Regions from separate parts of the Caloramator sp. ALD01 genome, predicted to be linked through region 2. Evidence: riboswitches for the same ligand, from Rfam matches in the RefSeq annotation. Region 2 holds a riboswitch; the other holds the start of a gene.
The links. Region 2 has a riboswitch for lysine ahead of A3M9_RS0104110 (aspartate kinase). Riboswitches for the same ligand answer to the same signal wherever they lie in the genome.

Region 1: another riboswitch for lysine. It lies ahead of A3M9_RS13640 (Na+/H+ antiporter NhaC family protein); the one in region 2 lies ahead of A3M9_RS0104110 (aspartate kinase).

Annotation. Positions count from the first base shown of each region.
Region 1 is NZ_AXAA01000026.1:3-16,549, forward strand. It holds gene A3M9_RS13640 (Na+/H+ antiporter NhaC family protein) at 201-1,838, opposite strand; lysine riboswitch at 1,929-2,106, opposite strand; gene A3M9_RS0109475 (pseudouridine-5'-phosphate glycosidase) at 2,172-3,080, opposite strand; gene A3M9_RS0109480 (PfkB family carbohydrate kinase) at 3,074-4,165, opposite strand; gene A3M9_RS0109485 (cellulose biosynthesis cyclic di-GMP-binding regulatory protein BcsB) at 4,257-6,206, opposite strand; gene A3M9_RS0109490 (glycosyltransferase) at 6,217-7,455, opposite strand; gene A3M9_RS13645 (polysaccharide deacetylase family protein) at 7,449-9,029, opposite strand; gene A3M9_RS0109500 (hypothetical protein) at 9,007-10,053, opposite strand; gene A3M9_RS0109505 (hypothetical protein) at 10,266-10,556, shown strand; gene A3M9_RS0109510 (PTS transporter subunit IIBC) at 10,835-12,478, shown strand; gene A3M9_RS0109515 (endonuclease/exonuclease/phosphatase family protein) at 12,481-13,266, shown strand; gene A3M9_RS0109520 (alpha-glucosidase) at 13,365-15,047, shown strand; gene A3M9_RS0109525 (H-type small acid-soluble spore protein) at 15,090-15,266, opposite strand; gene A3M9_RS13650 (DUF6241 domain-containing protein) at 15,335-15,763, opposite strand; gene A3M9_RS0109535 (DUF2089 domain-containing protein) at 15,902-16,267, shown strand; gene A3M9_RS0109540 (hypothetical protein) at 16,286-16,547, shown strand, end outside.
Region 2 is NZ_AXAA01000005.1:109,579-126,125, reverse strand. It holds gene folK (2-amino-4-hydroxy-6-hydroxymethyldihydropteridine diphosphokinase) at 1-168, shown strand, start outside; gene A3M9_RS0104140 (LTA synthase family protein) at 315-2,183, shown strand; gene A3M9_RS0104135 (NAD(P)/FAD-dependent oxidoreductase) at 2,180-3,850, opposite strand; gene A3M9_RS0104130 (amidohydrolase) at 3,975-5,564, shown strand; gene tyrS (tyrosine--tRNA ligase) at 5,901-7,121, opposite strand; gene A3M9_RS0104120 (cation diffusion facilitator family transporter) at 7,187-8,350, opposite strand; gene A3M9_RS13125 (hypothetical protein) at 8,495-8,689, shown strand; lysine riboswitch at 8,802-8,969, shown strand; gene A3M9_RS0104110 (aspartate kinase) at 9,042-10,232, shown strand; gene A3M9_RS0104105 (co-chaperone YbbN) at 10,406-10,717, shown strand; gene A3M9_RS0104100 (helix-turn-helix transcriptional regulator) at 10,726-11,091, shown strand; gene arsB (ACR3 family arsenite efflux transporter) at 11,105-12,142, shown strand; gene A3M9_RS0104090 (thioredoxin family protein) at 12,522-12,761, shown strand; gene A3M9_RS0104085 (4Fe-4S dicluster domain-containing protein) at 12,772-13,008, shown strand; gene glpK (glycerol kinase GlpK) at 13,188-14,684, shown strand; gene A3M9_RS0104075 (NAD(P)/FAD-dependent oxidoreductase) at 14,814-16,238, shown strand; gene A3M9_RS0104070 (NAD(P)/FAD-dependent oxidoreductase) at 16,253-16,547, shown strand, end outside.

The DNA of each region.
Region 1 (16,547 bases), on a different contig from region 2:
TAATTCGGCACAGGACGTGCCGAGCCGAGCGGCCATCAGGACGATGGCATCGCGAGGGTAGGACTTTTTCAAACAAAGAAAAGCTTAGAATTGATTAGCGAAATGAACGGATGCCTAAGAAATCCTTCATGGGGCTAATCAATATATAACTTTTTCAACAGCCTGATAAGATATCCATTACCTTATGTTTACTTTTAAACCTATTCTTCTAAACCAACTTCAGCCTCTATTTCTATCTCTTCAACAGGTTTTCCAACAAATCTTACCAGCATAAAGCAAGCAAATACCCCAAGTAGAAGTGAAACTACAACTGGTATACCTATTGCAACGGGTAAGTAACCGCATACAACTGTTACAACACCTACTACAATAGAATAGTATAGCTGTGTCTTAACGTGGTGTAAGTGATCACACATTGAACCCATTGAGGATAAAATTGTTGTATCTGATATAGGTGAACAGTGGTCACCAAAGATTGCACCTGTTAAAACAGCACCTATGCTCATTGTCATAAAGTTTGCATCAGGTGACATTGAGTGTGCAAGTGGAATAACAAGAGGCATTAGTATTCCCATTGTTCCATAGGATGTACCTGTTGCAAAGGATATAACTGAACCTAAAACAAATATTAAACTTGGAAGTAAAAACTTTGGTAGCGTTCCTGATAGAACCCCTGCTAAATATTTTGCAGTACCAAGCTCCTTAATTGTTCCAGATAGTGACCAAGCAAGAAGTAGTATTGCACCAGTAATTACAAGTGACTTTACTCCCTCAAGCCAAGTATCAATTGCCTCTCCTACTGTCATTATCTTTTGTGCTACTGCCATTATAATTGCTATTATACTTGCTAAAAGGGCTGATTGGAAAAGTACAACGCTGGCATCTGATGCACCAAATATTTCTCTTATTGAGTTAAAGGATAGTGGTGCATTTTTTATAGCCTCAATTAACTCCTTATCTTCTCCCGCCATTATGCTTGTATATCCACTGTAGTAAAATCCTAAAAATGCAAACACAATTAATGCACCTATTGGAACTATTGCGTTCCATATACTTAATTTAATTCCTTCCTTTGGTTCAATGTTTGAAGCCTCATTTGATACCATTGGCTTTGCATCATCTGCAATCACCTTTCCAAGTATCCTTGCTCTTCTTTCTGCCTCAAGCATTGGACCAAATTCACGTGCTAAAACTGCTGTTAGAACTATGAATATAAGTATAAATATATTGTAGAATCTATATGGTATTGTTGAAACAAACATTCCATAGGCATTTACATCTTGTCCAATTTGAGCATATCCATCCTTTATTAAGCTTATCTCATATCCAATCCAAGTGGATATAAGTGCAATTCCTGCAATAGGTGCTGCTGTAGCGTCTATTATAAAGGATAATTTTTCCCTTGATATTTTCATCTTGTCAGTAACTGGTCTCATTATTGGACCTACAATTAGTGAATTTGCATAGTCATCAAAGAAAACAAGTATTCCAAGAATCCAAGTTATAAGCTGTGCACTCTTTGCAGACTTTGCTCTCTTTGATAGTGATTCTGCTATTGCCTTTGCACCACCCATTTTAGATACAACTGCAATAAGGCCTCCTATCGCAAGGCATTGAAGTATTACTCCTGCATTCCAAGTATCTGATAGGGATGCAAGTATCTTATCTACTAATCCTAAAAACGCATAGAAGAAACTTAAAATAAAACCGTGGGAAGTTAAACTTAAAAGAAATGTACCTGTAAGTACCCCTACAAACAGGGATAAAAGAACATTTTTGGTTCTGAATGCTAATAAAATAGCGACAAGTGGTGGTAAAAGTGTTAAAAATCCTGGCATAAAAAAACTCCTCCTTTAATTTAATAATTTTTCGGAGGAGAGTCCATCAAAGCAAAAGACACCAAAGGTACAAAAATACGTACCCTGCCCTTGCATGATAGCTCTCCACAAACTATGCGTTTGTGACAGTTCTGCATATATTCTATGCAGCCCCAGCCATAGAGCCTTAAAGCATCAGCCCTACGCTTCGGCGGTGGCTCCTTTCCTATACCATCATCGTGCTTGCCTCAGATATAGTACTCTTAGACACCGCGCCTCTATCATGGTCAACGCATATTCAATTTTTATTTAAGTTATATTTTGCTATAAAGTTAATTGTTTGTCAAGCCTTTTTTATAAATTTTTTGCAATCTGTGCCGCAAGCTTTGCGTTGTTAAATACCAGTTGAATATTAGACTCAAGGCTCTTTCCACCTGTGATATCCTTAACCTTTGCAAGTAAAAATGGAGTTGATTCCTTTCCCTTTATTCCCTTCTCCTCTGCTTCCTTTAGTGCATCCTCTATTGCTCTATTTATTGTATCATAATCCATTTCATATTCCTCTGGTATTGGATTTGCAATAACTGCACCACCTTTAAGGTTAAGTTCCCATTTTACCTTTAACATCTTTGCAATTTCCTCTGGAGTATCTAATCTATAATCAACCTTAAATCCACTCTTTCTTGTATAGAAGGCTGGAAGCTCCTCTGTCTTATATCCTACAACTGGAACACCAAAGGTTTCAAGATATTCTAAAGTTAATCCTAAATCAAGTATTGATTTTGCACCTGCACAAACAACTGCAACATTTGTATTTGCAAGCTCTTGAAGGTCTGCTGAAATATCAAAGGTCTCCTGTGCTCCTCTGTGTACTCCACCTATTCCTCCTGTTGCAAAAACACGAATTCCTGCAAGGGATGCTATAATCATTGTTGATGCAACAGTTGTTGCACCATCAATTCCCTTTGCAACTATATATGGAATATCGCGTCTACTTACCTTTACTATCTCTCTTCCCTTTTTACCAAGGTATTCTATTTCATCACGAGTTAAACCCGCCTTTAGCTTTCCACCTATTATTGCAATAGTCGCAGGAACTGCCCCATTTTGTCTAACTATCTCTTCAACCTTAAGTGCAGTTTCAACATTTTGTGGATATGGCATACCGTGTGATATTATTGTAGATTCAAGTGCCACAACAGGCTTCCCATTTTCAAGCGCCTCTTTAACCTCCTGTGAAATTACTAAATAATCCTTTAACATAATCCCATCTCCTTTGCCTTTGTATTTACATTTTGTATAGTCATTTTGTTTGAAATAGTATCCTTTGAGGATAGAGCAATTGCTGCTGCTGCCATTGCAAATTTTGCTGAAGCCTCCATTGAATAATCGTTTATATAGCTGAAAACAAGTCCTGCCAAGAAGGCATCTCCAGCACCTGTTGCATTTACAACACAAACCTTTGGCATATCTATTTTAAATATTCCTTGACTATCTCCGCATACTACTCCATCCTCACCAAGACTTAAAAATACCCTCTCTACTCCCTTATTCAAAAGAACCTCACAGGCCTTTTTTGCTTTATCCACATTATCAACATAAATTCCTGTTAAAATTTCAGCCTCGTATCTGTTTGGTTTTATTGTATGAAACTTTCCTATGAAATCCTTTACCTTCTGTGCCTTTTTTGTAGATACTGTATCTAAAAACAAAACAACATCCTCAAGTTCTGCTATAACTTCAAGTGTTTCTTTAGGTATGTTTGTATCCACAATACATACTCTTGAACCCTCTATTATCTTCTTCTTTGATTTTATAAAATCTACACCTATCCTGTCGCATATATCCATACAAGAAAGTGCAACTGCCATATCTCCATCTTCATCTAATATAGAAAGATATGTTGAAGTATTCTCATCAGAGACAATTAGGCTGTGGCTCATATCTATACCTATATTTTTAGAATGCTCAAGTATTTTTCTGCCATACATATCATCGCCAATAGCAGTTATAAGCTTTACATTTACATTAAGCCTTGCAAGGTTTTCTGCTATGTTTCTTCCAACACCACCTAAGGACATATTTAAAATACCTACATTTGAGTCTTTATACCTTAGTTTTTCCTTTGGAAAGCCTTGTATATCTACATTTGCCCCTCCAATAACCAAAACATACTCATCAATGTTTATAATATAACCTTTTCCTAAAATATATCCCTTTTTCATCAGGTTTGTTATATGAACAGCAACCGATGCCCTTGCTATTTTAAGCTTTGAAGCTATCTCCTCTTGGGTTATAAAGGGGTTCTTCTTAATAAGTTCAAGTATTTCTCTTTCTCTATTTGTCATATAATCACCTAAACTTTTGCTTAATTTATAATCATATGTTTATTGTATCATTAACCTATTTAAAATACAATAAACATTTAAAAAATTATATTTATTCTTTACATTTATTTGTATAAATTAAAACAATAAATACAATAATAGCCATACCAAGGCATACATAGGCAGAAAATATATTTTTATAAATACTTTTTTCATTTTCGATATAGTAAGTTTTTACTGTTCCCATAGAATTTATTACACAGACATTTCCCCTTAATCTTTCAACCAAATCAAAATCGCTGAGATACTTTGATATATTCTTAATTCCTTCTCTCTTAACAGCATTTAGGGTTAAAATAAATTTATCTTTAGCATAAACTCCATATATAAGCTCAATTACTCCATCCCCTTCATTTAGTACAATATTCTCTTTTGCCTTATACCTTCTATCCTTTTTTGCAACATACAAATTATCCTGTAGTTCCTTTAAGTTCAATCCATAAATTAAATTGTTTTTTGATTTATCAACAAACAAGCTAACACTTAATCCCTCTAATCCTTTAATGCTGTGTCCTAAAAATGCAAATATATTTGACAAGTTACTTAAGTCTTCACCGTCTAAACTGCTTGGAATAACAACATTTAAGTCATTAAACTCTCCATCCTCAATAAGGGGGGCAGGATAAAACAAGAGGTCTCTTCTTTTTTCTATCTTTGTTGGTTTGTATATGATAGAATCCTTCAAAATAACAGCAAATAAATTGTTGGCAAGGTATGCTGTATTCCTTTTATCTTTAGGAACAAGATTAAACTTCAGCTTGAGTTTGACGCTTCCACTTTGTACTACATCCTTTAAACTCAGTCTTATACTATCCCCTCTACTTTTTTCTAAAGATAAAGCCTTATCTAAATATGGAATATCATTTACATAAATACAAAGGGACGATTTTTCAAAATCTATTAAGTTCGAATACCTTAAATTAAATTGGGCAAAAGCCTCCTCCTTCAAACTCCTATCCTTTGGTATTTCTATAAAAAAATCAACCTCATTATCTATGCCGTTTAAAACTATATCTTTATAACCTAAATCCTTTAAAGTCACTCTATCCTGATATATTTCTCTATTTTTTTGTTTATATTCACCTACATAAAATGTATCATCATATACTCCCTTTAAAAAATCTATATCGCCTAACGCCTTAGCTGCAAATATAAGTTTTTTACTGTCGAAGGAAGTTATTATTAAAACATACCTATCCACATTATAGGGAGATTTTATAAGCTTGACTAAAGCATTATTTGATATTTTGCTTCTATCTTCACTGTCTATGTACTTCTTAAAATTTTCGTCTAATTCAAAGTAGGGAGATATAACGATTATATTTTTATCCACATCATCCACACTAAAATCCTTAATATGCTCTACCCTTAAACTTAAATTAGAGTATGCATCATATCTTCCAAATACTGCTGATAGATAAAAAAGTGCAAGATATGAATCTAAGTCTTCCCCTGTTAAAATAACTGTGTTAAAACCATCATCATTTCCCCTTTTTAAAAAGGGATAAGGGAAATTACTTAGCCTTATATTTTCCATATTCTCTTCGTATTCTATGTGAACATAGCTGTCATCCTGAATCTCAATCCAATTTCCTATGTTTGTATCTTCATAGGAGTCTTCTCCATCTATCATTTTAAAGGCACATATCCTTAAAGAATTAAAACCTACCTTCATTTTTTCCCTTTTTAAGAAGAAGGCTGTTTGTATATTTTTTTTACCATAAATCTCAACACTTCCAACAGAAGAACCATTTAAATATACAGTTAGCATAGAATTTTTATATTTTATTGCTTCACTTATATTTATATTTAAATATACATAGCTTTCATCCTTTAAAAACCAATTTTCATCAACATAAAAATTAAAATCATAATAACTTCTAATACCTCTAAGTTCTACATTGTTGTTTAATTTATAGTTTTTTATTCCTATATTCTCAGCATATATAGTTTGAGAAAAAACTAAAAAAAGTATAATAAAAATCTTAAGTATCCTCTTCATCTTATCCCCCCTAAAATCTTTCTGTCTTATACCACCTGTGTTCCCTTTTTAAAACCCTATCCTTTAAGTAGGAATAAACACCCATTGTAGAAACAATACCCCAAAGCTTGCAATAGGTAAAATACATTAAAAATATCAATGCAATATTTTTAATAGTAAATTCCTCCTTCTCGAGGGATAGAGAAATAGCAACTTCAAGTATGAACATAATATATGATAAAAACCAAATCAAAACCAAATTTCCATAAACACCCACACTTAAGTTAGTTAAACAACCAAGAATAAAAACACAGTCAGAGATTAATGTTGATAGTAGAAAAACAAAATAAACTAATGTAAAGTAAATAACATCTATAAAGGCACTACTTTTTATCAAACTTCTATCAAATAAATATTTAAATACAACATATACATTTCCCTTAACCCACCTTTTCCTCTGCTTAAACCAAACTCTTAAGTTTTCTGGTTCCTGTTCAAAGGTTACTGCCTGTGGAACAAATTTAATTCTATATCCCATACTGTATATTCTTATGCTAACCTCTGTATCCTCTGCAATTGCCCTATCATCCCATCCATCAACTTTATCAAGTATATCCTTCCTTACTAAAAAATTGGTTCCTGGTATGGTACATAAGTTAAAAAGTCTCCATCTTCCTCCCTGTGCCATCCATTGAAAACTAAGCCCCTCTATATTTATAAACCTTGTTAATAGGTTTTTGTTTTTATTTATTGTCCTAAACTTACCTATAACAGCACCTAAGTTTCTGTCCTTTTTAAGTTCACAAACAAGATTGTATAGTGCTTGTCTATCTGGTCTATTATCCGCATCATATACTGCAATAAACTCACCCTTTGCATATTTAAGCCCAATGTTTAGGGCATTTGCCTTACCCTTTCCCCCTGTCTTAAAATCTGTTTTTACAATCCTAAGCCTCCCTTTATACTCCTCCTTTAATCCTTCTAAAATATACCCTGTATTATCTGTTGATAAATCGTCAACTACTATAAGTTCAAACCTATCTATAGGATAGTTAAAATCCATTATACTCCTTACAGTCTCTTCAATTACCTTCTCCTCATTATGGGCTGGGACTAAAATAGATACAAAAGGCAACTCCTCTAATAAAAAAGTTGTCTTACTTGATTCAATATAATATAGATAGCCAAAATAAGTCAGTATTCCTCCTATGATGAGCATTAGCCATATAGAATAAAGGGAGAACAGGAACAAATTATCATAAATCACCATCCCCTCTCCCTCCTTAGATAAATGGAATGAATTAATATTACTACCATTCCTGTTAATAATAGGATAAATATAAAAAGAGCAGACCTTTGTATATCATAAAAACTTAATTTTATATCTATCCTCTTGTGATAGTCCCAATCTATTTTCCCATCTCTACTTTTTATACAAACGTCCTTTAATTTTATATAGTTTTCCTCTTGTTTTAGGTCATAGAAAGAATAACCCCTATTCCTTAACTCTCCTATTATTTTCTTTAGATAGTCAATATTCACAAACGTATGAAAATAAAGGCCTCCAAAATAGTCTCTAACTACGGAAGTTCTATCTATATTTTTTAATATTTCATTTATGTTGTCTGAATAGACATAGCCTAAGTTTTCAGGTATAAGCCTATTTATAAACTCAATATCATTTATTCTAAAAGGGTAGGATGTTGTACAAAAGGAATGTTCTGATGTTTGTATATGACCTACATAAGTTGAAAAGTGCCTCTTTAAGAACTCATATCCATCTCTATTTATTGCATAGTGGGGTGCCTCAAAGGCAAGAGGATAAAGTCCACATTTTAAACATTCTAAAAGTGCCTTATATACCCTATCCTCCATATACTTATCCATATCATCCGATGGTGCCCTATTATTTTTAATATCCCAAAACTCATAACCTTCCCCAGTTTTTTCATCCCTTATTTGATGAGTATATCCGTGAAGAACTATACTAGCTCCATTTTGTTGCATATATCTTAGTGTCTCTACAAGCTCCCTATTATCGGATATCCTATATATCCTTCCATTTTCCTTATAAGCAGGAATTAGGGCTATCATATAGGGTATTCCTTCAGCCTTTAGATAGTCTCCTATACTCCTCAATTTTTTAACATCAACTTTAGCGTGCACATCCTCTATCCTTACAAAAACCCTTTTTTCCTGCCTATGTTCTTTTTTTAAAACATCGTGAAGAACGTCACAAAGTATATAAAAGGTTGTTCCCTCTGAATCATATCTTGTAACAATCCACCTGTTGTTGTATTTAAATATATATGGTATTTGTTTTTTACCATCTGTAAAATAGCTAATCACTTGTCCATTTTTTACGTCATAGAAATCAACAAAATTGTTATCCGAAACACCAAATTTTCTATTAAACGAAAACCCCAAATCCCTATAATATACATCGACTGCATTATAGTTTTTTCCTAAAAATATATTTTTACCAAACTGCTCCCTTAGAAGAACCTCCTTAAAGCCTGTCCCAATTAAAACTGTAGTTCCCTTATACCTCATCAAGTCCTCTAAAACCCTACTTGAAAGTTCCTCTTCATCTAACCCCAAAACAAAAACACAATCAAAATGCTCCAAATATCCCTCTTGATAGCACTTCTCTGAAACCTCATAAACATCAACATCAAAATGACCTAATGCAAGTTTAAAGGCTAAAACCTCATCATTGTCATAACCAAATTTATATCTTGTATCGTATATTATAAGCACCCTATCCCTTTTATCCTCTGCACAGGCTCTTCCAATCATAAAGCATATTATTGCTAATAAACTAATTATTATCTTCTTTAACAATATAGCATCCCCCCATCCTTAAGGCTAAAAGTGCATTTAAATTATCAAAGGAGTGGGCATATAGATTTGCTTCATTACCAAATGCACCGTATATGGGAGATAGTCTATTTTTACATTGAAGTTTTAACATCCTGTTTATTAGCATATTATATAAATCAACATCCCTATAGTATAAAGCAACCCTTGCTAAAGTCGCATAAATTGCTGTGGATTCTATCCTTGAGGCTGGCTTTAAATCTCTTATGTAATACTCTGAATAGACTGCACCCTTTTTTTCTATTTCACTTTTAATAAACTTAATAAAATCCATATAAAAAATGTTGTCCTCTGCCAAGTGTTCAACTACTATTGCATTTTGAAGCATATCAACCTTATACTCACTTGAATATTGTTTTGTTCTTAAATTATATCTATTTCTAAAAAAGGGGGTACCCTCTATCTTTCCATTTTCTAAAACCCATCTTGAGTTTTCGTATATGCTTTTAAAACTTAGTTCGTAATTGCTAATAAGATTCATTGTATACAAATCTATATAGGATAAAGTAATAGTACCTGACTTTGTATATCCATCATAATAGTCTACTAAAAAGCCATTCCTACATTCATATTTTTTAACAGAGGCTATAATCCTTTTAGCAAGATTGAAGTACTCCTTGTCCCCAAAAACACTATACCCTATTAAAAGTGCTCTTATAATTCTCAAATCATCTATCGAAGCAGATGATGTATATTTATAATCCTCACCAACTCGCCAAGAGACCAAATTATTTTTTAGCATCATTTTATCCATTACAAACTCATAATGCCTCCTGTATCCTGCCTCATCCTTTATGTATAGATAATAGAGCATAGAGAGTCCCTCAGATTCTGACAAAACATCCCTTGAACCAAACTCCATTTTATAGTTGGTAAATATACCTCCATACTCACTTGTTAGTTTTTTCTCTACAAATTCCCTAACTAACTTTTCATCAAGTGTCTCACAAGGATAATCATATTCGAAACTTAACCTTTTACTATTCATATTCCCCTCCCACATTACAAGAAATATGAGAACTAAAACCAATAAAATATACCTTCTAATAACAACCACTCCCCTATGTCTTATAAAATTATATTTTTCAAAGGGATTAAATAGAACAGGTTAAAACTTGGTTAATTTATTGACAAGCTATATCTATTGATTTATACTAATATTGAAAATAATCTGAATATTATTGTTTTTGGAGGCGACTTATGATGAATTTATACCATATCAACCTAACTTATGAAAACAAAATAGATGAGATAGCAGAGGATATAATAAACAACAACTTTGATGTTATTGAAATATACGGAATATGTAGCAGCTGTGATAGGGACTTAGTATTTGAATGTTTTGATTCAAACCCTATATTTAACATATTAAGAGAGCTTCAGCTAAAGGGTATTAGAGGATATAGATTTGACTGTAATATTTACGAAAGTTCAGATAAAAAGATTACTCTTGTTAAAAAATACGATGTTACCAATATAAATGAAATATAAATCATCTAAAATTTCTCCCCTTAAAACTCATTTTAACTTAATCAATAACATTCATCTCCCCCTTATATAAGTAGGGGGGGGAGTTCACCTTCCTATGAGGTTACTTATTCAATTCTTTATATTTTTAATATTTTTATTAATCTTAGGTTTCTTGACATCAGACTTTTTTTACTATATACTACAATTGTTAATTGTCTGAAATATTTGATGGCATAATCCATCAAATATTTTTTTACGCCCTATGCAATCGTTTGCTCACATTTAAAGGAGGTTTTAAAATGTCTAAAAAAATATTCACCTTTGATTTCTGGCAAAAATTCGGAAAAGCACTTATGGTTGTAGTCGCAGTAATGCCTGCAGCAGGACTTATGATTTCAATTGGAAAACTTATTGGAATTCTATTTGGGGACATTACACTTGCACAGACGATTGCAAGAATAATTGAAGATTTAGGTTGGGGAATAATTGTAAATCTTCACATACTATTTGCAGTTGCAATAGGTGGTTCTTGGGCAAAGGAGAGAGCTGGTGGTGCCTTTGCTGCACTTATAGCCTTCATACTAATAAACCGTGTAACAGGTGCAATATTTGGCGTAAATGGTGCAATGCTTCAGGATGCAAATGCAACTGTTAAAACAATATTTGGCTCAAATTTAGTTGTTAAGGACTACTTTACATCTGTACTTGGTGCTCCAGCACTTAATATGGGTGTATTTGTTGGTATAATAGCAGGTTTCTTAGGTGCCGCACTTTATAACAAATACTACAACTACAACAAACTTCCAAACGCACTTTCCTTCTTTAATGGAAAAAGGTTTGTTCCTTTTGTGGTTATATTAGGTTCAGTTGTAACAGCAACTATACTTTCAATCTTTTGGCCAATTGTACAAACTGGTATAAACACATTTGGTAAATGGATTGCAACATCAAGGGAAAATGCTCCATTTATCTCAACATTTATATATGGAGCCCTTGAAAGAATACTACTTCCATTTGGTCTTCACCATATGATTACTATACCTATGAACTACACAGAACTTGGTGGAGTTTACAACATACTGACTGGAGATAAAGTTGGACAAGTTGTTTATGGGCAAGACCCTCTATGGCTTGCTTGGATTACAGACCTTAACAACCTAAAGGCTGCTGGAGATATGGCTACATATAATAAACTTCTTGCTACAGTGCATCCAGCAAGATTTAAGGTTGGACAAGTAGTAACTTCAACTGCATCATTAATAGGTGCTGCACTTGCGATGTATATGAGCGTTGAGAAGGAAAAAAGACCTCAATACAAATCAATGTTTTTATCTGCTGCACTTGCAGTATTTTTAACAGGAGTTACAGAACCAATTGAATTTATGTTTATGTTTACATCACCAATACTATTCTTTGGATATGCAGTGTTCACAGGACTTGCCTTTGCAATGGCAGACCTTATAAACTTAAGAATACACGCCTTTGGTTTTATAGAACTTTTAACACGTACACCAATGATAATAAATGCTGGACTTGCAAAGGACCTACTAAACTTTGTATTTACTTGCCTTCTATTCTTTGCTGTAAACTTCTTTGGGTTTAGGTTCGCAATAAAGAAGTTTAATATACTAACTCCAGGACGTGGAGAAAATCAACTTGATGCAGAGGAAGAGGCTGCTGCAACAACTACTAATACAGGCAATAGAGAATTAGCATTTAAAATAATTGAACTTTTAGGAGGACGTGAAAACATTGTTGAAGTTGATGCTTGTATGACAAGACTTAGAGTTACAGTTGTTGATACAGCAAAGGTTGCAGAACAAAGCAAATGGAAGGAAAATGGAGCTGTTGGACTAATTATAAAGGATAAGGGAATACAAGCAATTTACGGTCCTAAGGCAGATATATTAAAATCGGATATAAATGATATATTGGGGGCATAATAATGAAGCTATTAACACTAAACTGCCATTCCTGGATTGAGGAGAATCAGCTTGAAAAGCTTGATATTATTGCAAAGGATATCATTGAAAAGGGATATGATGTGGTTTCTCTTCAGGAGGTAAATCAGCTAATTGAAAGTAAAGTAGCTATGGACATTGTTAAGGAGGACAACTTTGCCCTCCTACTTATGAATAAAATAAACCAAACTTCAAAGGAAAAGTACAGTATGTACTACGAAAAGAGCCATATAGGATATGATAAATACGAAGAAGGAGTTGCTCTTTTAACAAAGCATAAGGTAAAAGATGTAAAGTCATACCTCATTTCAAGGGCAGATGACTTTAGCTTTTGGAAAACAAGAAGAGTTTTAAAGGCAAGTATTTTAATAGAAGGAGAAGTGATAGACTTCTACTCCTGCCACCTTGGTTGGTGGGATGATGAGAAGGAACCCTTTAAGGAGCAGTTTGACAGGTTATATGAAACTATTGACCAAAATAAGCTAACATTCCTTATGGGAGACTTTAACAACAACGCCTTTATAAGAAATCAAGGCTATGACTACATCATACAAAGGGGACTTTACGACACCTACAGCCTTGCAGAAGTAAAGGATGATGGCGTTACAGTAAAGGGGAAAATAGCAGGTTGGGATGAAAACAGAAATGATTTAAGACTTGATTTAATTTTAGTAAATAGGAAAATACCTGTTAAGTCTTCATCTGTTATATTCAACGGTATAAATAAAGAGGTTGTATCTGACCACTTTGGTGTTTGTGTTGAAATATAAACATATGGGCTGTATAAAATAATACAGCCCTTAAAATAAAAAGGATATTTTCTGATTATTTTAAAATTTGTATAAAATTATAAAGGATGGTGTTTATTGTGAAAAGAGCTTGGTGGAAGGAAGGCGTAGCATACCAAATATATGTAAGAAGTTTTAAAGACACTAATGGAGATGGAATTGGTGATTTAAGGGGAATTATTGAAAAACTTGATTACCTTAAACATTTAGGTGTTGATATGATATACCTAAACCCTATAAACAAATCTCCAAACGATGACAATGGCTATGACATTAGCGACTACTATGATATTATGGATGAATTTGGTACAATGGAGGATTTCAAACTTCTAATCCAAGAAATGCATAAGAGGGATATGAAGCTAATAATGGATCTTGTTATAAACCACACCTCAGATGAACATCCTTGGTTTGTTGAGAGCAGAAAATCAAAGGACAATCCGTATAGGGACTATTATATATGGCATCCTGGTAAAAACGGAAATCCTCCAAACAATTGGGGTTCCTTCTTTGGTGGAAGTGCTTGGGAATATGATGAACAATCAGGAGAATATTATCTACACCTATTCTCAAAGAAAATGCCTGATTTAAACTGGAGATGTGAATATGTAAGAAATGAAATAATTAAAATGATTCAATTTTGGATTGATTTAGGAGTTGATGGGTTTAGATTTGATGCAATAAACCATCTTGAAAAGGACTTTAACTTCCCAGATGCAGAGATAAAAGAAGGACAAGTATATGGAGACTTTATAAAATATGTTCAAAACCTACCTAAGGTACACGACTATATAAAGGAAATAAGAAGAAGGGTATTTAACACAGGATATCACGTTTTAATCGGAGAAACAGGGGGAATTAGCTACCATAATGCCTACCTATATACAGGTGTTGATAGAGAAGAACTTGATATGACCTTCCATTTTGATATGCACTCTGTTGGCAAAGGTGAAAGGGACTGGGAGAGAAGAAAGATAGATTTAGTAAAAGAGATAAAGGAAAAGATGAGTGGATGGCAGATGAGGGATGAGAAGGAAGGCTGGTGCCCAATCTTCTACTCAAACCACGACTCAACAAGAACAGTATCAAGACTTGGGGACGATAAAAAATACCATAAAGAGTCTGCAAAAATGCTGGCAACATTACAGCTTACCCAAAAGGGAACACCATTTATATACTATGGTGATGAAATAGGAATGACAAATGCTTGGGACTTTGAACTTGAGGATTATAGGGATGTTGCTGTTTTTAATAAATATAGGGATTTTGTTGAATCTGGACTTGTGAGCCACGAAAACTATATAAAGGGGCTACACCTAACATCAAGGGATAATGCAAGAACGCCTATGCAGTGGGATGACAGCAAAAACGCTGGATTTAGTGAGACTACTCCTTGGATTAGGGTTAATTCAAATTACAAGGATATAAACGTTAAAGCTCAAATTAAGGATGAAGATTCAATATTAAATTACTATAGAAGGCTTATCGAACTTAGAAAAAACAATTTAACTCTTGTTTATGGAGATTTTATTGAAATTAATAGAGAGCACGAGGAGATATACTCATATATAAGAAAAGGGGAAGATGATGCATTTTTAGTAGTGGTAAACTTCTTTGGTGGAACACCTGAATTTAAACTTCCTGAAGATGTTGAGATTAAAGAGGCTAAGCTAATCTTATCAAACTACAACTTTTTAGGTGAAAATATAGACAATATAACCTTAAGACCTTATGAGGCAAGAATTTATAAGATTAATTTATAATAAATATACTTTAGGTGATTATCACCTAAAGTATATTTATTTTTATTTCTCCTGTAATTTTGAAACAGGAACTTCAAAAACCTTGTTGGTATCTAAGTCTTTAACAACTGCTGATTTTGTATCCTTATGTACCTCCTCAATCCAGACACTGTGGCCGTTGTACTTTACATCAATTACACCAAGTGAGTCTTGAATTTCCATTGCCCTTTCAAGCCTCATAGCTACACCCCTTTTTTTGTATTATGTTGTGCAAATTAGAAAATATTATACACCATTTTTTAACAAAATTATTTTCGCAAACTTTTGGCCTTACCTACTGTCCCTCCAAGCTTACTCCATACATAGTTATGTTCCTCTACACAATTTGAAAAATCTCCATTTTTCCACCTATTTAGTATTTCAATTAATTTATTCTTCTCTAAAGCTTTCAAATTGCTTTCTTTAATCTTTTCAATCAATCTATCACACAGCTCAACTGTTATTTCAACTTCTCCCCAAACTTCACCATCTACTGCCTCTATTTTTGTATTTGCCATCCTGTGCATTGTATCATATATTTCATATTCTAATGATTTATTTGAAACTACTTTTGATTTGGTTTTAGTTAAAGGTTGTACTACTCCTTCATTAATTAAAATTTTTCTCATCCATAAAAAAGAACCTACAAATAGAATAAGACAAAAAAGAATAACGACCGTCCTTTTATTTAGTTTCACACAATCATCTCCTTTTATATTTTAAATACTGTAATTAATATTTTTAATTTTTATTGCTGTCTTGAATCAAAATATTTAATTTCTGTATTTACATTTTTAATATTAGAGTTATAATATAATTAAGAGAGGTGATAATGTATGGCATTTAAAATTATATCCAAATGTCCTGTCTGCAATTCAAAATTAATTGCAACTAAGCTTAAATGTACAAAATGCCAAACAGTCATTGAAAACGAATTTGAACTTTCAAGGTTTTCAAATTTAACATCAGAACAGCTCAACTTCATTGAAGTATTTATAAAATGCAGAGGAAATATAAAGGACGTTGAAAAGGAACTTGGTGTATCCTACCCTACAGTTCGAAGCAAACTTGATGATGTAATATCTGCACTTGGATACATACCAACAAAATCAAAAGACGAAAACAACACCTTGGACATACTAACAAAACTTGAAAACGGGGAGATAACCGCCGATGATGCAATCAATTTATTAAAAAAATAAATTTAAAGGGGGATTAAAATGAACGAAGAAATAATGAAGGTATTGAAAATGGTTGAGGAAGGCAGGATTGATTCACAAAAGGCAGCGGAACTTATTTCGCTTTTAAATTCAAAGGAGCAAGAAAAGACAAGTGAAACTAAAGATAAAATGTTTAAGGTAATAGTGAAATCATCAAAGGGAGACAACGTAAACATCAATGTACCTGTAAAATTCATAAGCACCCTTGGAGCAGCTATTAAAAAATTGCCAAAGGTTGAAGGTGTTGAGGGACTTGAAGAAA
Region 2 (16,547 bases):
AATAATGAAGTATATAACGAAGAGGATTTAAAGGTTCCGCATCCTGATATGCATAATAGGGAATTTGTGTTAAAACCATTATGTGATATTGAACCGGATTTTGTTCATCCTTTATTAAATAAAAGTGTTAAGGAAATGTATATGATGTTAAAAAATAGAAATGAGTAAAAAATAGACATCACATTAGAACGTGATGTCTATTTTTCATAAGCTTGGATTTTTTAATATTTTATTAATAATGCAAAAAACTATTTATTAAAGATTCTAAAAGTATTATAGTATTTGTTGTGCAAAAAAATAATGGAGTGATATTTATGGCAAGAAAAGTTTTATTTAAAGAGTTTGATATTTTATTGTTTATACTTATTGTTTTTTCTAAACTAGTGATTTTTAATTATGTATTGAAGTTAGTTGACCTACAAAAGCTTTATTTAATTATTGGATGTTTTGGTTCAACATTAATTATTGCATCTATCTTTAGCTTTATTAGACAAAATAAAAGAGTAAAGGGACTTATAATTGCTGATTTTATTATAAGTTTGATATTGCTAACTGATGTTGTATATAACAGATATTTTTGTGATGTTACATCAGTTGCACTTATAAAACAGGCAAGATTGGCTGCAGAAGTGAAGGATAGCGTGACTTCTCTTATTAAGTTCAATGATCTATTGTTTTTTGTTGATATAGTTCTGTTTACTATTTTATATATAAAAAATAAGGATAAATTAGATAATAAAAAACCAAGAATTACTTTGAGAGCGTTAAAATTTATATCAATATTATCATTAGGACTTATTTTTTCAATTACCAGTGTTAAAGCACTTGAAAAGGAACAGCCAGGTATAACAAAAACAATGTACGATAAGAAATATATTGTTAAAAGGGTTGGAAGTGTAAACTTTCACGCGGTTGACTTTTATAGGTATATAACCTCAAATGTATTAAAAAAGGGGCATATATCACAGCAGGAAATAGATGAAATTAATAGGTGGATTGATGAAAAAAATTTATCAAAGGGAATAAAGTACTATGGAAGTATGAAGGGTAAAAATTTAATTGTTGTTCAGCTTGAAGCCTTTCAAGGATTTTTGCTTAATAAGAAAATTGGTGGGCAGGAAATAACACCAAATTTAAATAATCTTGCAAAGGAAAGTTTAGTCTTTGATAATTGTTTTTATCAAACAGCCTTTGGAGGAACTTCAGACGCAGAGTTCTTGATGAATAATTCTCTTCTGCCAATTAGAGAAGGATCAGTGTATTATCAGTATGCTGGAAACCATTACGAAGCATTGCCTAAAAAATTAAAGGAAACAGGGTATTTTACAGCTGTTATGCACGCTAATAGACCAGGATTTTGGAATAGAGTCAATATGTATAGCAGTTTAGGTTTTGATAGATATGAAAATGAAAATAATTTTAATATAGATGACATTCAGGGGCTTGGACTTAGTGATAAATCCTTTTTTAAGCAGGCTGTATTAAAGATGAAGGAGTATGATAAACCCTTCTATACCTTTTTAATTTCTCTTTCAAGCCACTATCCATATAGGGATTCACAAAATAAATTAAGCAACATAATAAGTACAGGAGAGTTTGAGGGAACAATAATTGGTGATTATATAAAATCTGCAAAGTATACAGATGAAGCAGTAGGACAGTTTGTTGATATGCTAAAAAAGGAAGGACTTTGGGAAAATTCGGTAGTTGTATTTTATGGAGATCATTATGCAATTCCTTATGATAGGAAGGATATTATGGGAAAACTTCTTTATGGAAGAGAAGATATTTCAGCACTTGAATGGCAAGAGGCACAAAAGATAGTTGCAATGATTCACTTTCCAAAGCAAGAAATAAAGGGGCATATTAAAGAGGTTACAGGACAATTTGATTTTTATCCAACAATAGCAAATTTGTTTGGCATAGATGCTAAATACACTTTTGGTAGAGATGTTTTAAATACAAACAAGGGATTTGTTGTTTTAAGAAACGGAACTTGGATAACAGATGATGTAGCATATTTGAATTTTGTTGATAAGGTTATTGATAGAAGAACTGGTAAAGAATTAAATAAGGATAAGTATGTAGATAATTTTGAAAGGGCATATAGGATGTTGAAGTTTTCAGATAGTTTAATAGAATATGATTTAATACCTAAATTAAAAAATAAGGCAGAGAATTAATCTCTCTGCCTTATTGATTTAGCAATATTGTTGGCACAAAGCATTGCAGATTGACATGAACCCTGTTGCCATCCGTGTTTTGTAGAAACGTGTTCTCCGGCAAAGAATACCCTATTATTCATTTCAGGTAGAGTAGCTTCATACAGGAATAATTCCTTTTGACCAGGTGTAAGTAGGGATACTCCGCCCCATATAAATGGTATGTTTGACCAGAGTATTGTAGAGTAGTCGATGATGTTATCTTCAATATAATTTTCAGGAAGCTTATGAATAGACTCAATACAATTTGATACTTCTTTTATTTTTATTAATTCTGGTTGACTACCTAAGCGTATAGCATTTTGATGCCAATTATATGATGCAAGTAGCACTCCTGGAATCTTATAGGATGTATTTTCGATTAGTCTATATTCAAATAGCTTATTTGGAATAGCCTCCATATGGTCAGAGCCATAGAGTGTAGAAATAGTTATTAAATCTGTTAGTGTTGTTCCAGATATAGGAGTATCCTTTTCCCAAAACCTTTCTTTAAGGTATAAAAATGTTTTTTGACCTATTTCATAATTTAATTCATTAATTGCCTGCATTTTGAGAGTAGAAAAATTAGGTAATATTTTCACTCTTCTTAAGCTGGAGAATGGTATGCAACACACAACATAGTCAAATTCCCTATAGTAGACATTTTTATCGTTAAGGTCTGTAACCTCAAGTATAATTTTGTCTCCGTATGGGGACTTTATAATTGAATTTACTAAGTGACCAAATTTAAATTGTACTTTACCAGGTCCGTCTGAAGATATGAGTTGGTTGTAGAAGGATAGAGGTAGGTTAATCATACCCCCTTCTATAGTATAGTTATATGCAAAATCCACAGTATAAAGTTCACCTAATATTTCATATAAACTGATATGAAGTAAATCAGCTTCAAGGGATGATAGGTAGCTAATCATTGATATAGCGTCCTGAGATAGATTGGTATTTTCGTATGCCTGTCTTAATGATAAGTTTTGTATTTCTCTTATCTTATGTGAATAATTTTGTTTAATTTTAATAAGTTCTGTTTTTTCATTTGATGTGAGGCTATAGAAATACTTGTTATACATTTGTGATATTAACTTGCTTGGAGTAACTTTTTTCTCAAGTTTAGAAAGCTTAAATTTAGGGTATATATTTTCCATTACGCTTTTTGCACTTGGTTCATTCAAGGCGTGGCTATCGCGTATATAAAAGAGAGAAGAGTAGCTTTTGCTAATAAATGGACGAGTTTTAAGTTTAAACTTTTTTATATAGTTCCATACAGTTTCGTGGGCAATACCTATACGCATTGCACCAAGTTCGGCAAGTTGATTTGAATCCTTATCAAAATAGTGTGTTTTTATTCTTCCCCCTATCCGTTTAGAGGCTTCAAAGATAGTAATATCACAGCCTATTCTGTTTAATTCATAACCTGCACAAAGGCCTGCAGAACCAGCACCTATAACAGCAACTTTAATGCCTTTACCTTGAAGCTTAGAACAGATTGTTTCAATATCTTCTGGGGGAGACATAAGTTTTATAATATCATCAAAATCATTTAATCTATTATCAAGCTTTAGTAAGAATTTTAGCATTTTATGTCTTTCTTCATCAGTAGGATTGAAGGAATGAAGAGGTATAGTTTGTTGCATAAATTACCACCTTTAATGCTTTTAATAATTTATATGAATAAATTTAAAATAAAATGTTAAATAAATTTAAGTTGAAAGGAAGTAATGTTTTGTTATAGAACTATATAGGTAAGGGGGAGTGAATATGTCAGGAGTTTTGTTTAAAAATGCCAAAATTTATACAATGGATGGAAATGATAATATATTTTCTTCTATGTATATAGAGGATGGCAGAATAGTTGAATTATCAAATCAAAATTTAATAGAAAAGTATAAAGACTGCAAAGTTATTGATTTAAACGGTAGAGCAGTTTTCCCAGGCTTTGTAGAGAGCCATATGCACCTTATAGAGGCAGCAAGAAGTATGGTTGAGATGGACTTTAAAAATGTAAAAAATAGAGACGACTTTGAACACGCATTATATTCTTTTAGTAAAACAAAGGAACCAAATGCTTGGATAATGGGTTCGGGATGGAGTGAAATTGTCTTTGGAGGTATTATGCCCCACAGATTTGATATCGATAAGATTGTTAGTGATAAGCCCGTGTGCTTAATAAGACAGGATGGACACTCCCTCATACTAAATACCAAAGCATTGGAGGTACTTAATTTAAGGGATAATGAGTCGGTTATTAATTCAGAAACGGCAGTAAAGGATGAGTTTGGGCTAACTGGACTTTTTTACGAAAATTGGGTATTTGAAATAATAGGTAGAATAATGGATATGATGCCAGATATCTATTATGAAATAGCTCTATTAAGAGTAGATAGTGAACTTATAAAAAATGGAGTTACTTTAGTAAATGATATTATGACTCAGTATCCAAGATATTATAATACCTTCAAAAGACTTCAAAGGGAAGGAAAGATTAAAGTTAGAATTATTGCAGGAAGCCTTGGTAATTCAAAGGAATACAGTGAATTTATTAAGCTTTCTGAAACAGAGAAGCTAAAAAAAGGTCCAGTAAAATATTTTGTTGATGGTAGCTTTGGTTCAAGGACAGCTCTATTGACTGAACCCTACGAAGATGAACCTAATAATATTGGATGTCAAAATTTAAGTGATGAAGAAATATATGACATAATAGAAAATTCATTGAAAAACAGCATACCAATAGCAGTCCATATTATTGGAGATTTAGCTATGAAAAAGTTTTTAGATATATATGAAAGGGTATACAATATTTATCCAAATAAAGAAGTCAGAAACAGGGTTGAACATATCCAGATAATAAAGGAAGAGGATATAGATAGATTTAAGAGATTAAACCTTATTGCATCCTTTCAGCCTATATTTAATTTAGAAAGCAATTTAACATTAACAAGGCTTGGATTTAGAAGAATAAAGGATACTTACAGATATAGAACATTTATTGAAAGAGGTATAACTACAATATTTAATAGTGATACGCCCTTTGGTGCAGAGTATGTGCAAAAAAAGGACGGGACATTTTTTAAGGGTTTTGAACCAATGCTTGGCATATACTGTTCTGTTAATAAGTTAAATTTAAATATCGAAGAGAGGGTAACTGTAAAACAGGCTGTAGAATGTTATACTAAAAATCCAGCCTATGCAAATTATATGGAGGATGTCTACGGAACGTTAGAGAAAGGAAAGTATGCTGATTTTGTAGTATTAGAAGAGGATATTTTTGATATCGATACTTTAAAGATTAAGGATGTTGAGGTTTATATGACTGTAATAGATGGTGAAGTTGTTTATCAAAAACAATGATTTAAGATACAAAAAAGGTATAGTTAAAAAACTATACCTCAGGCTGTTGGAAAAGTTATGTATTGATTAGCCCCACGAAGGATTTCTTAGGCATTCGTTCATTTCGCTAATCAATTCTAAGCTTTTCTTTGTTTGAAAAAGTCCTACCCTCGCGATGCCATCGTCCTGATGGCCGCTCGGCTCGGCACGTCCTGTGCCGAATTACGGACTTTTCCAAAGTCGAAAAGCTAAGAATTGCTAAAGCTGATGAAAGAGCCTAATAAAATCCTTTCATGGGGCTTTTTCAGATTTTAGTTAACAATTAAGTTTGTCAACAATCCGAGGTATAGTTAAAACTTATATAATTACAACTCTATAGAAGGTCTTTTTACCTTTTCTAACAAGCATTTCTCCATCTTTAAATAGAGATTCATCTATTACAAAATCCATATCAGAAACTTTTTCGTTGTTTATGTAAAGACCACCTTGTTGAATAAGTCTTCTTCCTTCGCTCTTTGAAGGAATAGCCTTTATTTCTACCAGCACATCAATAACCTTTTGGCCAAGTAGGTTAGATGGCATTTCAAAGGTTGGAGCATTGCTTAAATCCCCACCAGATTCAAATAGTGCAATTGCAGCCTGTTCAGCCTTTTTAGCCTCTTCTTCACCGTGAACAAGCTTTGTAACTTCGTATGCAAGAACCTTTTTAGCCTCATTTATTTCTTTATCCTTTAATGAACCTAATCTTCTAACTTCATCCATTGGTAGGAAAGTTAAAAGAGCAAGACACTTTTCAACATCTGCATCATTTACATTTCTCCAGTATTGATAGAATTCAAATGGAGTTGTTTTATTTGCATCAAGCCATAATGCTCCTTTTTCTGTTTTACCCATTTTCTTTCCTTCGCTGTTAGTTAAAAGCTTAAATGTTAACCCATAGGCTGGTTTACCTTCTTTTCTTCTAATAAGGTCAGCACCAGCAAGTATGTTGGACCATTGATCATTTCCACCAAGCTCCATTACACAACCATATCTTTTATTGAGTTCTAAGAAATCATATGCCTGCATTAACATATAGTTGAATTCAAGGAAGGATAGTCCCTTTTCCATTCTAAGTTTAAAACACTCTGCAGTAAGCATCTTATTAACTGAGAAATGTACTCCTACATCTCTTAAAAATTCTATGTAGTTTAAATTCCAAAGCCAATCAGCATTATTTACCATTATTGCTTTACCATCAGAAAAATCTATAAATCTTTCCATTTGCTTCTTTAAACATTCTGAATTATATTGTATTTCTTCCTTTGTTAGCATTTTTCTCATATCAGTTTTCCCACTTGGGTCCCCTATCATAGCAGTACCGCCACCAATTAGTGCGATTGGTCTATGGCCTGCCCTTTGCATATGTGCCATTGCCATTAAAGCTATAAAATGTCCAACGTGAAGGCTATCTGCTGTAGGGTCAAAACCAATATAGAATGTAATTTTTTCTTTTTCCAATAATTCCTTTATTTCATCTTCGTGGGTAAGCTGTTCAATAAAGCCACGTTCCATTAGCACATCAAAAGCTGACATTATTAAAACCCTCCTTAAAATAAGCTTGCATATATTTTACCAAAGTAAAAGTATAATTTCAAATAAAATTAATAATCTGCATACATATTGTCAACGTGAATTATTATTTCATAGTTAGGAAGTATTTTATGCAAATCATTTATTATTTCGTGTGCTTTTTTGCCCATATCATTTTGTTTAATCTCATTTGAAAAGACTACATCAAATATAATATTCTTTTTATGCTTCCCATCAACTAATCTAATATCGTGAACATCAAGTACATATTTATATCTTGATAGTACATCTTTTATTTTAAATCTTATTATTTCCAGCTCTTTGTTATCAAGAACAACGGGATCCATATGTAGGATTAAAACGATGTTTAATTTTTTAGACACTTCGTTTTCAATTTTATCAATAAGTTCGTGTGCTTCTAAAATATCTGTCCTATAATCTATCTCTGCGTGAAGGGAGGCTATTGTTTTTTGTGTACCATAGGTGTGAACAATAAGGTCGTGTACTCCAATTATGCCTTTATAGGACTTTACACTATCAACGATTTTTTTCACAAGTTCAGGGTCTGCAGCCTCACCAAGTAAGGGACTTATTGTTTCGTTAATAAGGTTATAACCTGCATAAAGTATAAAAAATGAAACTAATAATCCTATATATCCATCAATTGTTATATTGAAAAATTTTGAAATCAATATACTTATTAAAACAGTAGATGTTATTATTACATCACTAAAACTATCAAAGGATGTTGCGTTTATTGCTCCAGATGATGATACCTGTGATAGTATTTTATTAAAATAACCGAGCCAAAGTTTTATAATTATAGATACAACAAGGACTATTGCAGTATATATATTAAAGGTGAGTGGAGATGGATGCAGTATTTTTTCAAAGGACGATTTTAAAAACTCAAATCCAACTAAAAGTACAAGTATAGATACAATAAGACCTGCTATATATTCTCCTCTTCCGTGACCAAAGGGATGCTCTTTATCGGCAGGCTTATCTGCAATCATAAAACCTATGATTGTTACAACTGAAGAACCAACGTCAGATAAGTTGTTAAAAGCATCTGCAGTTATTGCGATACTTCCACTTAATGTACCAAATATGAATTTAAATATAAAAAGTAATATGTTAACAAAAATACCTACACCACCAGATAGATAGCCTATATATTTTCTATCGGTTTTATTTTTTAAATACATTTCAATAAGCCTTCTTGTCATATTCATCAGTCTCCCTTAATAGATTTATAGATATATTTTAACCTAAAAGTACAAAAAATAGAATTGATGTTTCAATAAATTACCACGAATTTTAATTAAGAGTAGGGTAAAAATAATAATGTCAAAAATAAAAAAATGGAGGTATGAAGTATGTTACAAAAGAATGCAAGACAAAATGTAGAAGAAAGCGTACAAAATCTACAAAACACTCTAAATAGTCTAAGACAGGCAGCTACAACTGTAGAAAATCAAAACACTAAGGCACAAATTGAACAGCAGATACAAAGTATCCAAAATACTTTAAATGCATGCCAAAACATAGCAAATACATTAAGGCAACAATAATAGGAGGGGATTACCCCTCTTAATTTATTGCAGAAAATTAATAAAAATACATTTGAAATGTATAAATATTTATGATAGTATAAATACAATAATTTAATAAAAAAATAACAATACCTTATGTAGAGGTGCCTAAGTCAATAGTACTAAAGGGGAGCTTGGCAGGTTATGAAGCTTTAGGAAAGGGGCTTTAGGCCGAAGGGGATAGTCGCCAAACTATCTACCTGGCTGTTTGCATAATATGCACTCAGCTGTCACCAAAGGGTGGAGAGCTACAAAGGTTTTGTTTGGGTATGCAAAAAGCAGCTTGAACAAACCTTGCTGCTTTTATTTTTTTATAAAGGAGGAATGGGAAATGGCAATTGTTGTACAAAAATATGGTGGAAGTTCAGTAGCTACTACTGAAAAAATAAAAAGAGTTGCAAAAAGTGTTATAGATAAAAAAAACAAGGGATATAAAGTTGTTGTTGTAATATCGGCAATGGGGGATACAACGGATGATTTAATAGAGCTTGCAAAGGGTATTTCTAATAATCCTGATAAAAGGGAGTTAGATGCACTACTTGCAACAGGTGAAATGATTTCAAGTTCGCTTTTGGCAATGGCTATAAAGGACATAGGATATGATGCAATATCCTTTAATGCATTTCAAATTCAGCTAAAAACAAATGGAGTATATGGTAAATCGTTAATTGAAGATATAAATATTCTTCCTATAAAAAATGCATTAGATTTAGATAAAATAGTTGTTGTAGCAGGATTTCAAGGTGTTTCAGATGAAGGTAATCTAACAACCTTAGGAAGAGGAGGTTCTGATACCACAGCTGTAGCACTTGCTGTTAAATTAGATGCTGAATGTGAAATATATACAGATGTTGATGGAATATATAGCGTAGATCCTCGTCTTTATAAAAATGCAAAAAAAATTGAAAACATAAGTTATGAAGAGATGTTGGAACTTTCCAGTCTTGGTGCACAGGTTATGCATTCAAGGTCTGTGGAACTTGGACAAAAATACAATATACCCATCTACGTTGGACTTAGTTGTAGCGATATAAAGGGGACATATATAAGGGAGGTTGAAGAAATGGAAAATAAGCCAGTAACTGGACTAGCAGTTTCAGATGATGATGTTTCAATAACTTTACTTGATATTGATTATGATATTTATACCCTATCAAGTATATTTGAATCAATAGCTGCAAGGAAGATTAATGTTGATATGATAAGCCAGACTGCACCACAAAACGGCAGTGTCAACATATCCTTTACAATACCAAAGGCTGATTTAAATGAGTGTTTAGAAGTTGTCAGAGCATATACGGTTAAAAGGCCAATTATAGACGAAAATGTAACAAAATTTTCTATAGTAGGCATTGGTATGAAGACGACATCGGGTGTTGCAGCAAGGCTCTTTAGGGTGTTTAAGGAGAATAATATACAGGTTAAAATGATTACCACATCAGAAATAAGAATTACTTGCACTATAAATAGGGAGGATAAATTAAAGGCAGTTGAACTTGTGGCAAAGGAATTTAATTTATAAGAAATGTAAAAACTATAGGAAGAAAAACTTTCTATAGTTTTTTGTTATTATGTAAATTATATGTTAAAAATAAGTATAAAGCATAAATATTTTTATTTTTTATATTGCAAAAGTCATATAAAAGTATTATTATATGATTAAAGAATCATATACTTTATATGGAAGGTGATAGAATGAAGTTGCAGGAAATTAATAAAGCACATTTTGAGGGAATGGAAAATAGCATAACTGGGGTATTAGAGCTTTATACTACGACCTGTCCAGTTTGTGTACAATTAAAGCCTGTACTTGAGGAAGTAGCACAGGAGATAGAAAATGTTAATTTCTACACAATTAATGCACAGGAAAATATGTCAGTTGCAAGAAAGTTTAAAGTAATGAGTGTACCTACTACACTTATATTAAAAAATGGCGAAGTTGTGGAAAAAGTAATAGGTTTTAAAAATAAAGAAGAATTAAAGCAGATAGTACAAAAGCATTTTTAGGTGAGGATATGGAATTAGTTAATATTTTAAAGGCTTTATCAGATGAAACGAGAATAAGGATATTAAATCTTTTAATGGTTAAAGAACTTTGTGTATGTGAGCTTGAGGTGCTTCTTGGACTTAATCAGTCCAACGCCTCAAGACACCTAAATAAACTTTCTTCTGCTGACATTTTAAAGAGCTATAAAAAGGGACAGTATGTATATTATTTCATAAACTCAGATTTTATAAAAAAATATCAAAATCTATATGAAACCCTTAGACAAAACTTTAACAATTATGATATACTAATGAACGACAAAAAAAATTTAGATAAATATATTTTAAGTGGTATATCCTGTGAAGATTTAAAGGAAGGTAAATTAAAATTTTAAGGGAGGTTAGTTTATGGAAAAGAAAAAAGGATTAGGCTTTTTTGAAAGGTATTTATCTATTTGGGTTGCTCTATGTATTGTTGTTGGTATCTTAATAGGAAAATACATTCCTATAATACCAAAAACATTAAGCCGATTTGAGTATGCTAATGTTTCAATTCCTGTTGCAATATTAATATGGCTTATGATTTATCCAATGATGCTTAAAATTGATTTTTCAAGTGTTGTGAATGCAACTAAAAAACCAAAGGGACTTATAGTTACTTGTGTTACAAACTGGATAATAAAACCATTTACAATGTATTTATTTGCATACTTTTTCATAAGAATAGTGTTTAATAATTTCATCCCAGATAACCTTGCAACAGAATATATAGCAGGAGCAGTTCTTCTTGGTGCTGCACCTTGTACAGCTATGGTTTTTGTATGGAGCTATTTAACTGATGGAGATGCAGGATATACACTTGTTCAAGTTGCGGTAAATGACTTAATTATACTTGTTGCATTTACACCAATTGTTGCCTTTTTACTTGGTGTAAGCAATGTTAAAGTGCCATATAATACTCTATTCTTATCAACTATTCTATTTGTTGTTATACCACTTACATTTGGTTATCTAACAAGAAGAAGTGTTATTAAGAATAAAGGACTTGATTATTTTGAAAATGTATTTTTAAAGAAGTTTGATAATGTAACAATAGTAGGACTACTATTAACACTTGTTATAATATTCTCATTCCAGGGAGAAATTATACTAAACAACCCATTCCATATTCTATTAATAGCAGTACCACTTACAATTCAAACCTTCTTTATATTTGGATTTGCATATGCTTGGTCAAAGATTTGGAAGCTTCCACATAATATTGCGGCACCAGCATCTCTAATTGGTGCAAGTAATTTCTTTGAACTTGCTGTTGCAGTTGCAATATCATTATTTGGTTTAAAATCAGGAGCAGCTCTTGCAACAGTTGTGGGTGTTTTAACAGAGGTTCCAATAATGCTAACTCTTGTTAAAATTGCAAATAATACAAGACATTGGTTTAAGTAATAAAACCTCTTTTGGAGCCAGACTGTTGACAAGGCTATTTATTGATTAGCCCCATGAAGGATTTCTTGGGCATTCGTTCTACAGCTTAAGCAATTCTAAGCTTTTCTTTGTTTGAAAATGTCCTACCCTTGCGATGCCATCGTCCTGATGGCCGCTCGGCTCGGCACGTCCTGTGCCGAATTGCGGACTTTTTCTACGTCTAAGCCTAAGAATTGATAGAGCTCATGAAAGAGCCTATTGAAATCCTTTTATGGGGCTTTTTCATACTTTAGCTAACAAGTGGGTTTGTGAACAATCTGACCCCTTTTGGGGTTTTTATTGACTTTAATATTTAATTATTTTATAATATATTTATAAAGTATAGAAGGGAGATGTTTTTATGCAAATTAAAATACTTGGTTCAGGTTGTGCAAACTGCAAAAAGCTTGAGGCAAATGCAAGAGAGGCTATCAAAGAACTTGGAGTAGAAGCTGAAGTTATAAAGGTTGAGGATTTTAAAGATATTATGAAGTATGGAGTTATGAGAACTCCTGCAATAGTAATAAATGAAAAGGTAAAGATGTTTGGAAAGGTTTGTACAGTAGATGAAATAAAGAACTATATAAAGGATGAAATGTAGGAGGAATTTTATGTCAAAAACTTGGTATCCAGTAATAGACTATGAAAAGTGCACAGAGTGTGGGATATGCTTTGACCACTGTAAACACGGTGTCTATAGTAAAAGAGAAAGCAGAATAATTGTAGTTGAAGGGGAAAACTGTGTTCACGGATGTAGAGGCTGTCAAAGCAAATGTCCTTCAGGTGCTATAAGCTATGTTGGTGATGACGGCACAACTAAGGGAGGTTGCTGCTGTAGCTGTTGTTAAAAAATAGCTTATCTATGTTAAAATTATAACTTTTCAAAAAATATTGAAATTTATTTCTGTATTTTGATAAAATAAAAATAGGCAGAGTAAAGAGAGCCACAACACATTAAGGGAGTGTTGTGGCTTTTTTGAATAATGAATGCATATATTTTATTATCTAAAATTGAGGGGGATATAAAATGTCAAAGTATATTCTTGCATTAGACCAAGGGACAACCAGTTCAAGAGCAATAGTCTTTGATAAGGGAGGACAAATTATTTCTGTTGCACAAAAGGAATTTACTCAAATATATCCAAAGGCTGGATGGGTTGAACATAATCCTATGGAGATTTGGGCAACTCAAATAGGTGTAGCAAATGAGGCTATGGCTAAGGCTGGGCTAACAGCACAGGATATTGCAGCAATTGGTATAACAAATCAAAGAGAAACTACAGTTGTATGGGATAGGACAACAGGAAAACCAATATACAATGCAATAGTATGGCAGTGTAGAAGGACAGCAGATATATGTGATGACTTAAGAAATAAAGGCTATGCAGAAATGATAAGAAATAAAACAGGATTAGTAGTTGATGCATATTTTTCAGGTACAAAGATAAAATGGATACTTGATAACGTTGAGGGTGCAAGAGAAAAGGTTGAAAAAGGGGAGCTTTTATTTGGTAATATAGATACGTGGCTTATTTGGAACTTAACAGGTGGGAGGGTTCACGTTACTGACTATTCAAATGCTTCAAGAACAATGCTATATAATATTTACGAATTAAAGTGGGATGATGAGATACTTGAAATATTAAATATTCCTAAATCAATGCTTCCAGAGGTTAAGCCATCAAGCTGTATATATGGATATACAGCAGTTGATGTAATAGGAGGAGAAATTCCAATAGCAGGAGATGCAGGAGATCAGCAGGCGGCTCTATTTGGACAGGGATGTTATAGAGAAGGTATGGCTAAAAATACATATGGAACAGGATGCTTTATGCTAATGAACACAGGAGAAAAGCCTGTTAAATCAAAGAATGGACTTTTAACAACAATAGCTTGGGGAGTAGATGGAAGGATAGAGTATGCTCTTGAGGGGAGTATATTTATAGCAGGTGCAGTAATTCAGTGGTTAAGAGATGAGCTAAGAATGATAAAAACAGCAGCCGACAGCGAAGAGTATGCAACAGCTGTTGAAGACTCTAATGGAGTATACGTTGTCCCTGCATTTGTCGGTATGGGTGCTCCATATTGGGATATGTATGCAAGGGGAACAATAGTAGGATTAACAAGAGGAGCAAAGAAGGAGCATATTATAAGAGCTGCCCTTGAATCAATGGCATATCAAACAATGGATGTTATTAAGTCTATGGAGGAGGATTCTGGAATTTGCCTTTCAGCACTTAAGGTTGATGGGGGTGCAGCTGCAAACAACTTCCTAATGCAATTCCAATCAGACATATTAAATGTCGATGTTTACAGACCAAGGGTAATAGAGACAACAGCATTAGGTGCTGCATATCTTGCTGGATTGGCAGTTGGATATTGGAAAAATAAAGAGGAGATATTAAGTAATTGGGCTGTAGACAAAAAATTTGAACCTAATATGGATGAAGAAAAGAGAACAAAGCTTATTAGGGGATGGCATAAGGCAGTAAAGAGAGCATTAGAATGGGAAAAGGAAGAATGATTGATTTTTAATCTAAAATATGGTAAACTATAATTAATAGAATATTTTGGCGAGAGTTGAGAGCCGTGAAAATAGACCACATATGTGGTTCTGTTTTCACGGCTTAATTTTTTAAGGGGAGGTTTTTGTATGTACGATGTTGCAGTAATTGGTGCAGGCATAGTTGGGACAAGTATAGCAAGGGAATTATCAAGATATGACTTAAATGTAGTGGTTATAGAAAAAAGCAGTGATGTAGCAAATGGCTCTACAAAGGCAAACAGTGGAATTGTTCACGCAGGGTACGATGCAAAGGAAGGTACTTTAAAGGCAAAGTTTAATGTTTTAGGAAGTGAGATGTACGAAGAGATATGCAGAGAATTAGATGTACCATATAAGAGAAATGGTTCTTTAGTAATTGCCTTTAACGATGAGGATTTAAGACATATAGAGATGCTCTATAAAAGAGGATTAGCAAATGGAGTTAGGGAACTTGAAATAATAGATAAAAACAAGGTTTTATCTTTAGAACCAAATGTTCAGGATAACGTTGTGGGGGCTCTTTATGCAAAAACAGGAGCAATAGTATCTCCCTTTGAGCTTGCTATTGCTCTTGCAGAAAATGCAAATCAAAATGGAGTTGAATTTATGCTTTCAACTCAAGTTGTAAGAGTTTATAAGGAGAAGGATGTATTTACGATTGAGACAAGCCAAGGAATTATAAAATCAAGATATTTAGTCAATGCAGCAGGACTCTTTGCGGATGATATAAATGATATGCTTGGAGGAGAAAAATTTAGGATTATACCAAGAAGAGGAGAATATTGTTTATTTGATAAAGCAGTTGGAGGAATAGTTACAAGAACTATATTCCAAACTCCTACAAATAAAGGAAAGGGGATACTGGTATCTCCAACGGTACACGGCAATTTATTTGTTGGTCCTAATGCAGTTGAAATGGATAGAAGGGACGATGTTTCAACAACAAAAGAGGGCCTTGATGAGGTATTAAGGGGAGGAAGTAGAAGTGTAAAGGGATTAAATCAAAGAGATGTAATAACTTCCTTTACAGGTATTAGAGCAACACCGGATAAGAGGGATTTTATAATAAATATACCAACTCCAAATGCTGTAAATGCAGCAGGGATAGAATCTCCAGGTCTTACGGCATCTGTAGCAATTGCTCCATATGTTGTATCACTTATTGAAGAACAGGGACTTAAACTTATAAAGAAGGGTAGTTTTATAGCCACAAGACAAAATACAAAATTGTTTATAAATATGTCAGAGGATGAAAAGAGAGAAGTTTTAAGTAAAAATCCTATGTATGGAAGGATAATCTGTAGATGTGAACACATAACAGAGGGAGATATAATAAGTGCCATAAGAAGACCACTTGGAGCAAAAAGTGTAGATGGAGTGAAAAGAAGAGTTAGAGCAGGGATGGGAAGATGCCAAGGAGGCTTCTGTATGCCAAGAGTGGTTGAAATACTTGCAAGGGAGCTTAATATATCTCTAACTGAAGTAAAAAAATCAGATGAAGGCAGTTTTATTTTGACAGGTAAGACAAAGTGATGGGAGGAGAAAAAATGAAGAGGGATTTGGTTATAATAGGTGGCGGACCTGCAGGACTTGCAGCAGCAATAGAGGCAAAGAAGAATGGAATAGATGATATTCTGATATTAGAAAGGGACAAAAGACTTGGAGGTATACTTCAGCAGTGTATACACAATGGTTTTGGACTTCATATTTTTAAAGAACAGCTCACAGGCCCAGAGTATGCCCAAAGGTTTATAGATGAGGTAGAAAAATTAAAAATAGAATACAAGCTTGATACTATGGTATTACACTTATCAGAAAATAAGCATATTACAGTACTAAATC